2 regions of the Burkholderia sp. AU30198 genome follow, and region 1 is predicted to be linked to the other one. Evidence: predicted binding sites of a transcription regulator. Region 1 holds the regulator's gene; the other holds the start of a gene.

Region 1 (4,416 bases):
CGCCATGCCGGGCCGGCGCCGGGCGGCCCTGAACGGCGGCGTGTGCCGCCGCGTACCGGAAAATATTCCGCCCGGATCAACTCAAGGTTGCCACTGAGTGAGCAGGCGATGCAACTCGGCGATATCCGTTTCGTTGTGCAGACGCTCACGTGCGTCGCGATCGGACAGCAGTTGCGCGATTTCCGACAGGATCTCGAGGTGCTGCTGGGTGGCTTGCTCGGGCACGAGCAGGAAAATCAGGAGGCCGACCGGCTGGCCGTCGGGGGCTTCGAACGGGATCGCATCGGCGAGCCGGACGAACGCGGCGAGCGGGTGCTTGAGACCCTTGATGCGCCCGTGCGGAATCGCGACACCTTCGCCGAGCCCGGTCGAGCCGAGGCGCTCGCGCGCGAACAGGTTGTCCGTGACGGTGCTGCGGGCGATGCCGTTCTGATTCTCGAACATCAGCCCGGCTTGTTCGAACACGCGTTTCTTGCTGGTGACTGAGAGGTCGATGACGACGTTCTCTATGGGCAGGATTTTGGCTAGGCGATTCATGTTGGCAGGCGATTGGGCGGCCTGGGGTCTCCTTGCGGCGGCAGACTGATTACCCATGTCCGGCGATATCAAGGCGTTTGGCATCGGCAACCTGCAACGCAGCTACCGCGTCCAGCGCCCCCCGGCGATAACCGGAACATTATAGAGCACAGCCGCGTGCGTGGCGCAGCGCGGACGGACCGGTTGCACCTCTGCGCGGAGTCGCAAAAAAAACGCCCGGCGAACCGGGCGACGTGTGTGTTGCGGTGAAGGTTACTGCGGCGGCAGTTCAATCTGGTCGATCGACGGTTGAAGCTTGATCGGGTCGTGCGCATGCGTTTGCAGGCGCTCCATGTGCTTGACGACCTGACGGTCCAGCTTGTCGATCAGCAGGTCGATCGCTGCATACAGGTTACCGTTCGCACTTTCGACGAAGATGTCCTTGCCCTTCAGGTGCAGGTTGATTTCCGCGCGCTGCTGCTTGTCCTTTTCCTTGTGGTTGTCGACCGAGAGGATCACAGTGCCATCGATCACCTGATCGCTATGCCGTAGCACCCGGTCCAGCTTGGTGATCACGTATTCGCGAATTGCAGGCGTGACTTCGAGATGATGTCCACTGATCTTCAGGTTCATAGTGCTTCTCCAAGCGAGTGACCACCCGGCCGCATCGAGGCGGCGCTCCGGTCGACTTGCCCGTACCGCGCGAGGCGGTGTATCGCGGACAGGTCGCCCGGCCTGTTCCCCGTATGCGCGGTGGCCGGAACACGCCTGCCGCCGGGCAGGCAGCAGGCTTAAAGAGACTTGCGTAGATTCACTGCCGGGATCTTGAGGGCTTCGCGGTACTTCGCAACCGTGCGGCGCGCGACCACGAATCCTTGTTCCGCCAGCAGCTCGGCAATGCGGCTGTCCGAAAGTGGCGATTTAGGGTCTTCAGCTCCTATCAGTTGCTTGATGAGGGCTCGGATGGCCGTCGACGAAGCGGCGCCACCGGTGTCGGTCGAGACGTGAGATCCGAAGAAGTACTTAAATTCAAGCGTCCCGAACGGGGTCAGCATGTACTTCCCGGTTGTCACACGGCTGACAGTCGACTCGTGTAGGCCCAGCGTATCAGCTATTTCCCGCAAAACCAAGGGGCGCATGGCAATTTCACCGTGCGCAAAGAAGTTCTTTTGACGCTCGACAATCGCCTGCGCGACACGCAGGATCGTGTCGAATCGCTGCTGGATGTTTTTGATCAGCCAGCGTGCTTCCTGCAGCTGTTGCTTGAGCGAACCGGCCGACGGATCGCCGCGGCTGTTGCGCAGGATGTTCGCGTAGAGATTGTTGATCCGCAGGCGCGGCACGACTTCCGGATTGAGCTCCGCGAGCCATCCCTGGCCGGCCTTCTTCACGATGATGTCGGGCACGACGTAGTCGGCCTCGGCCTTCCCGTATGCGGCGCCGGGGAACGGCTCCAGCGAGCGGATCAGCATGTGCGCGTCGCGCAGCGCGTCGTCGCTCGCCTTCAGGTGCTTGCGCAACCGCGTGAAGTCGCGGGCGGCGAGCAGTTCGAGATGCTGCGACACGATCTCGAGCGCGAGCGTGCGCGTCGGGGACGGATCGAGGCGCAGCAACTGCAGCTTCAGGCATTCGGATGCCGAGCGGGCGCCGACCCCGGCCGGATCGAAGCTGTGCAGCAGCGCGAGCGCCGCGTTCAGTTCGTCGCAGTCGATCTCCAGTTCGGGCGGCAGGTCGGCGAGCACTTCGTCGAGCGTCGCGGTCAGGTAGCCGTCGTCGTCGAGCGATTCGATCAGGAACATCACGAGCGCACGATCGCGCGGGCTGGCCTGCGTGACGCGCAACTGCGCGGACAGGTGGTCGCGCAGCGACGTCGCCGCTTCCTGCACCTGCAGCGGCGGGAGGTCGTCGTCGTCGGACGCGCCGCTCGAGCGGCCGAATTCGTCGAGATTCCACTGCGGGCCGTCGTTGCCGTCGCCGGATGCGTAGCTGTCGTATTCATCCGCGCCGGCCGGCTCGTCGCGCTCGGCGCGATCGCTCGACGAACTGCCGCTGTTCATCGAAGCGGGCTCGGTGTTCTGTGCGGGAGGCGTCTGCGCGATCAACGATCCGTCCGCTGCGACACGCAGCGGGCTCGCGATCCATTCGTCGTCGTTCTCGAGCAGCGGATTCTGCGCGACGGCCATCGCGACTTCCTGCTGCAATTCGAGCGTCGACAACTGCAGGAGCCGGATCGACTGCTGTAGCTGGGGCGTCAGCGCCAGATGTTGCGACAGGCGGAGTTGAAGGCTGGCTTTCATGGCAAGGAGGAGGTCATACCGGCAGTTTGCCACGACCCAGGCGCGTTGAGCCATCCGCGATTACGCGCGGCGCGCCGCCCGGCCGCGGGCATGGCCGCGAAGCGGGGCGCGGCCCCGCGCGGCGACGCCGGGCGGGGTGCAGCCAGCCACGAGGGGGAGTTACATCCGGAAGTGTTCGCCGAGGTACACGCGGCGCACGCTTTCGTTTTCGATGATTTCGCTCGGCGCACCGGCGGCGAGCACCGAGCCGTCGCTGATGATGTAGGCGTGATCGCAGATGCCGAGCGTTTCGCGGACGTTGTGATCGGTAATCAGCACGCCGATGTTGCGCTGCTTCAGGAACTTGACGATCTTCTGGATCTCGAGCACCGCGATCGGGTCGACGCCGGCGAACGGTTCGTCGAGCAGGATGAAGTTCGGGTTGGTGGCCAGCGCGCGCGCGATTTCGACCCGGCGCCGCTCGCCGCCCGACAGCGACAGCGCGGGGTTCTCGCGCAGGTGGCCGATCTGCAGCTCGTCGAGCAGCGCTTCGGCGCGCGACGAGATCGCGTCCTTCGACAGCCGCTTGCCGTCTTCGCCGTGCTGCAGCTCGAGCACCGCGCGGATGTTTTCCTCGACGGTCAGCTTGCGGAACACGGACGCTTCCTGCGGCAGGTACGACAGGCCGAGCGAGGCGCGCTTGTGGATCGGCAGCAGGCTGATCGAGCTGCCGTTCAGCGAGATCTCGCCCGCGTCGAGCGGCACGAGGCCGACGATCATGTAGAACGACGTGGTCTTGCCGGCGCCGTTCGGGCCGAGCAGGCCGACGACTTCGCCGCTCTTCACGTCGAGCGATACGTCCTTGACGACCGTGCGCGAGCCGTAGCGCTTCTTCAGGTTGCGGACGACGAGCGAGCTCGTGGTGCCGGCCGGCTGGCGGTTCGGTAACGCGTTCATTGGCCCGGCGCCCCCTGGATCGTGGTCGACGGCGACAGCTTTGCCGGCGCGCCGTTCAGCGGCGCGGGGCCGCCGTTCTTCGGCGACAGCATCGCGCGCACGCGGCCGTTCGGGTTGCCCGGCGCGGCGACGTCCTTGCCGCCCTTCGCGGTGTAGAAGTCGCGCTGGCCGTCGTACGTGATCACGCTGCCGTGCACGGTATCGGCGACGGTCGTCGTGCCCTGCAGGCGGCGCACGGTCGCGGCGGTGGTCAGCGTGGTCAGGTCCTGCTTGCCGTCGTAGTCGATGCGCTCGGCGTCGCCGTCGATGTACTCGTCGATGCCTTCGCGCTTCTGGCGGAAGGTTGCGTGCTTCTTGCCGCTGCCGAACGAGGTCGCGTACTGATAGCCTTCCGGGTCCTGGCGCACTTCGACGCGATCGCCCTTGATGATGATCGTGCCCTTCGTGATCACGACGTTGCCGGTCGCGACCGTGACCTGCTTCAGGTCGTCATAGGTCAGGTTGTCGGCCTCGACGTTGATCGGCTTGTTCTGGTCGGCCTTCTCGGCATGGGCGAGCGGCGCCAGCCCGACCAGCGGGAGCGCCACGAGCGTCGCGGCAAGCGCGGCGCGGACGGCGCGCGCAGCGCCGCCGGAAATCAGTCGAGGGAACGGTTCGTTCATGCAGT
Region 2 (4,416 bases), on a different contig from region 1:
CGGTGTGATCGTGCTCGTCGTCACCATTCCGCTGTGGCTGATTCCGCCGTTCTTCGCGCTGCTGCCGCCCGTGATCTGGGGCTGGCTCACGTATCGCGTGATGACCTACGACGCGCTGGCGCTGCACGCGAGCCGCGACGAGCGCCGGGCGCTCGTGCGGCAGCACCGCTGGCCGCTGATCGGCATTGGCGTCGCGACCGGGCTGCTCGGCACCGTGCCGACCTTCGTGTGGGTATCGTCGGTCTGGATGATGGTGCTGTTTCCGTTCGTCGCGGCGGCCATGATCTGGGTTTACGCTTTCATCCTCGTCTTCTCGGCGCTGTGGTTCGGGCATTACTGCCTGCGCGCGCTGGAGGACCTGCGTGCGAGTTCGCGCGCCACCGCAATCGACATGGGGCAGGCATGAGCATCGGCATCATCATCATCGGCGACGAAATCCTTTCGGGCCGCCGGCAGGACAAGCATCTGGCGAAGGTCATCGAGCTGCTCGGCGCGCGCGGCCTCGCGCTCGACTGGGCCGAATACGTCGGCGACGATCCGGCGCGCATCACGGCGACCCTCGCACGCGCGATCGCGTCGGGCGACGTCGTGTTCTCGACGGGCGGGATCGGCGCGACGCCGGACGACCACACGCGCCAGTGCGCGGCCGCCGCGCTCGGCGTGCCGCTCGAGCTCCATCCGGACGCGAAGGTGCTGATTTCGGAGCGGATCCGCGAAACGCACACCGATCCGGCCACGCCGGTCGACTTCGAGTCGCCGGAGAACCAGCACCGCTTCAACATGGGCGTGTTTCCGGTGGGCGCGACGATCATCCCGAACGGCTACAACCGGATTCCCGGCTTCTCGGTCGGCGACCTTCACTTCGTGCCGGGCTTCCCGGTGATGGCGTGGCCGATGATCGAATGGGTGCTCGATACGAAGTACGCGCACCTGCATCACGCGACGCCCCACGCGGAGCGCTCGCTGTACGTGTTCGAGCTGCCGGAATCGACGCTCACGCCGCTGATGGAGCGCATCGAGCGCGATTTCCCGGGCGTGCGCGTGTTCAGCCTGCCGAGCGTCGGCGATGCGGAGCGCGGCGGAATCTACGCGCGCCGTCACATCGACCTCGGCGTGAAGGGCGAGCCGGAAGCGGTTGCAGCCGCGTACGTGAAGCTGCGCGAAGGCGTGCACCTGCTCGGCGGCGACGTTGTCGAACCCGAGACGCCGCGCGCCTGAGCGGCCCCTCGGCAGGCCGCACAAAAGCCACGGGCCGCGCAACGCGGCCCGTCATCGGCATGTCATCGCCCGGCTCGACGATAAGGTTGTCGCAACCGGCTGGAGCGGCGCGCCGTCAGGCGCCGATCCACGGCAGTTTCCGGAAGCACCAGCCTTCGACCGTCTTGCGGTGGCCTTCGGCGTCCTTCGCGCCCTCGAAGCCTTCGAGCAGGTCGAACGCCTTCGTGAAGCCGGCCTGCGTGGAGGCGATCGCGGCGAGCTTCGAGCGCGCGGCACTGCGGCACAGGAACAGGATGGGCGCATCGGCCGGGAGGGCCGCCTTCAGTTCGTTGACGAATTCGGCGTTCGGCACGCCGCCCGGGTAGCGCGTCCATTCGAGGTGCAGGTACTGGCCGTCGCCGACGAGCGGGCGGCCGATCCAGTCGAGTTCGGCGCGGGTGCGCACATCGACGAGGCGCGCCGACGGGTCGAGCTGCAGCAGTTCGAAAGCCTCGGCCGGCAGCAGCGCCCCGGCGTAGTTGAGCGCGCCTTGTGCGCGGCGTTCGTCGGCCTTCGCGTAAAGCTGGTCGAGCGTACTCATGGCAGGGAGTCTCCTATCGGTCAAACGAACATTCTAGCGCGGCGTCGCGGCGCGGATGTCCGTGTAGGGTACGGTGTGCGCACCCCACACGCGTTCACCAAAAGGGTGCAGAATGGCGCGCATGCACCAGAATGATTCCGTGGGCGCGGCGCATTGCACCGATTGCACCATCGAGGTGCTTTCGGTCGGCTGGCGGTGCGAAGCCGAGCCCCGGAATTGCGCAGCACAGCCCCGTCGTGACGAGCGCTGGCGCGATTCGCGCCAGTCTTGCGCGTAGGTGGCACGGAAGCTGCTTTATAGGATTCGGTCGAATCGGGGCGCGCTGCGCAAAAGCAAGACCCCGGTCAGCTCGATAAACGAGGCGGTTCCCAGTCCGCCGGAATTGTTCAATCAGGAGAAGAGGTTATGAGTAAAACCGTCGCCGACGTCATGCAACTCGTGAAGGACGAGGACTGCAAGTTTGTCGATTTCCGCTTCACGGACACGCGCGGCAAGGAACAGCACGTGTCGGTGCCGGTTTCGGCGTTTGACGAAGACAAGTTCGAAAGCGGTCATGCATTCGACGGCTCGTCGATCGCCGGCTGGAAGGGCATCGAGGCGTCGGACATGCTGCTCATGCCGGATCCGAACGCCGCCTTCATCGACCCGTTCTATGAAGAGTCGACCCTGGTGCTGACCTGCGACGTGGTCGAACCGGCCGACGGCAAGGGTTACGAGCGCGACCCGCGTTCGCTCGCGAAGCGCGCGGAAGCGTACCTGAAGAGCACGGGCATCGGCGACACGGCCTTCTTCGGTCCGGAGCCGGAATTCTTCATTTTCGACTCGGTCCAGTGGAGCACGGACATGTCGGGTTGCTTCGTGAAGATCAACTCGGAAGAAGCACCGTGGTCGTCGGCGAAGGAATTCGAAGGCGGCAACACGGGCCACCGTCCGGGCACGAAGGGCGGCTACTTCCCGGTCGCACCGGTCGACACGTTCCAGGACATGCGTTCGGAAATGTGCCTGCTGCTCGAACAGCTCGGCATCCCGGTCGAAGTGCACCACCATGAAGTGGCGGGCCAGGGCCAGAACGAAATCGGCACGAAGTTCTCGACGCTGGTCGAGCGCGCCGACTGGACGCAATGGTCGAAGTACATCATCCACAACGTCGCGCACTCGTACGGCAAGACGGCGACGTTCATGCCGAAGCCGGTCGTCGGCGACAACGGTTCGGGCATGCACGTTCACCAGTCGATCTGGAAGGACGGCCAGAACCTGTTCGCAGGCAACGGCTACGCCGGCCTGTCGGAACTGGCGCTGTTCTACATCGGCGGCATCATCAAGCACGCCCGTGCACTGAACGCGATCACGAACCCGACGACGAACTCGTACAAGCGTCTGGTCCCGCACTTCGAAGCACCGGTCAAGCTCGCCTACTCGGCACGCAACCGTTCGGCATCGATCCGCATTCCGCACGTGTCGAACCCGAAGGGCCGCCGTATCGAAACGCGCTTCCCGGATCCGATGGCGAACCCGTACCTGTTGTTCTCGGCACTGATGATGGCAGGCCTCGACGGGATCCAGAACAAGATCCATCCGGGCGAAGCCGCGGACAAGAACCTGTACGACCTGCCGCCGGAAGAGGATGCAAAGATCCCGACCGTGTGCGCGGGCCTCGACCAGGCACTGGAAGCGCTCGACAAGGATCGCGAGTTCCTGACCCGTGGCGGCGTGTTCACGGACAGCATGCTCGACGCGTACCTTGCGCTGAAGGAGCAGGAGCTGGCGAAGTTCCGCATGACGACGCACCCGATCGAGTTCGAGATGTACTACTCGCTGTAATCGGCGATGGCGCTTCGATTCAGCGCCGTCCTGCCGGTTCGTTCCCGTCGCGCGGCCTGCGACGGGAACGGCGGAGTCTGAAAGGGGCGGCGTCCAGCCGTCCCTTTTTTGTTCCGACGATTTTCCTTTTCCGGCCCGTTGAGGCGCGACAAGCACGCAGATGGTTCTGAAGAATCTGATCAAGGCGAAAACGGGGCAGCCCGAGCGACAGACGGACGACGAGCGGCTCGCGCGCTCGGGCCTGCTGGCGGGGCTGGAAGCGCTGCCGACGGTCGTGATCGTGCTCGACCGCAAGACGCTGCGGATCGCGTTCGCGAACCCGTCCGCGGAGGCGATGCTCGACATCTCGCGCCGGCAGCTCGCGCAGCGGCCGTGGGGCGAGATTTTTCCGAACGCGAACGAGCTGGCATCGACGATCACCGCGATCGGCGAGGAACGCTTTCACGCGACGCACCTCGATACCGTGCTCGACCGGCCCGGCCGCGAACCGCTGCATGTGCATGCGATCGTCGGCTTCCTCGAGACCGCGCCCGATTTCGTGCTCGTCGAGCTGTTCGAGAACGAGCGGCAGTCGCGCACCGATCGCGAGGAGCGCATTCACGACCTGACCGCGGTCAACAAGCAACTGATCCGCAACCTCGCGCACGAGATCAAGAACCCGCTCGGCGGCATTCGCGGCGCAGCCCAGCTGCTCGAATTCGAGCTCGGCGAGCGCGAGCGTGGCGAGTTGCGCGAATACACGCAGGTGATCATCAAGGAGTCCGACCGCCTGCAGACGCTCGTCGACCGGTTGCTGG

The links. Region 1 encodes sigma-54, which starts transcription at its own class of promoters, with help from an activator protein. Its sites were predicted from a motif close to TGGCANGNAANCTGCTTT; they were not measured.
Region 2: the regulator sigma-54 is predicted to act here: its motif matches at 2,077-2,094, upstream of glnA (type I glutamate--ammonia ligase).

The regions. Positions count from the first base shown of each region.
Region 1 is NZ_JAIZSA010000008.1:76,330-80,745, forward strand. Features, by position in the region: gene LGN19_RS18685 (PTS sugar transporter subunit IIA) at 82-621, opposite strand; gene hpf (ribosome hibernation-promoting factor, HPF/YfiA family) at 790-1,149, opposite strand; gene LGN19_RS18695 (RNA polymerase factor sigma-54) at 1,308-2,813, opposite strand; gene lptB (LPS export ABC transporter ATP-binding protein) at 2,973-3,749, opposite strand; gene lptA (lipopolysaccharide transport periplasmic protein LptA) at 3,746-4,411, opposite strand.
Region 2 is NZ_JAIZSA010000020.1:65,469-69,884, forward strand. Features, by position in the region: gene LGN19_RS32740 (EI24 domain-containing protein) at 1-406, shown strand, start outside; gene LGN19_RS32745 (competence/damage-inducible protein A) at 403-1,218, shown strand; gene LGN19_RS32750 (rhodanese-like domain-containing protein) at 1,334-1,798, opposite strand; gene glnA (type I glutamate--ammonia ligase) at 2,204-3,619, shown strand; gene glnL (nitrogen regulation protein NR(II)) at 3,780-4,416, shown strand, end outside.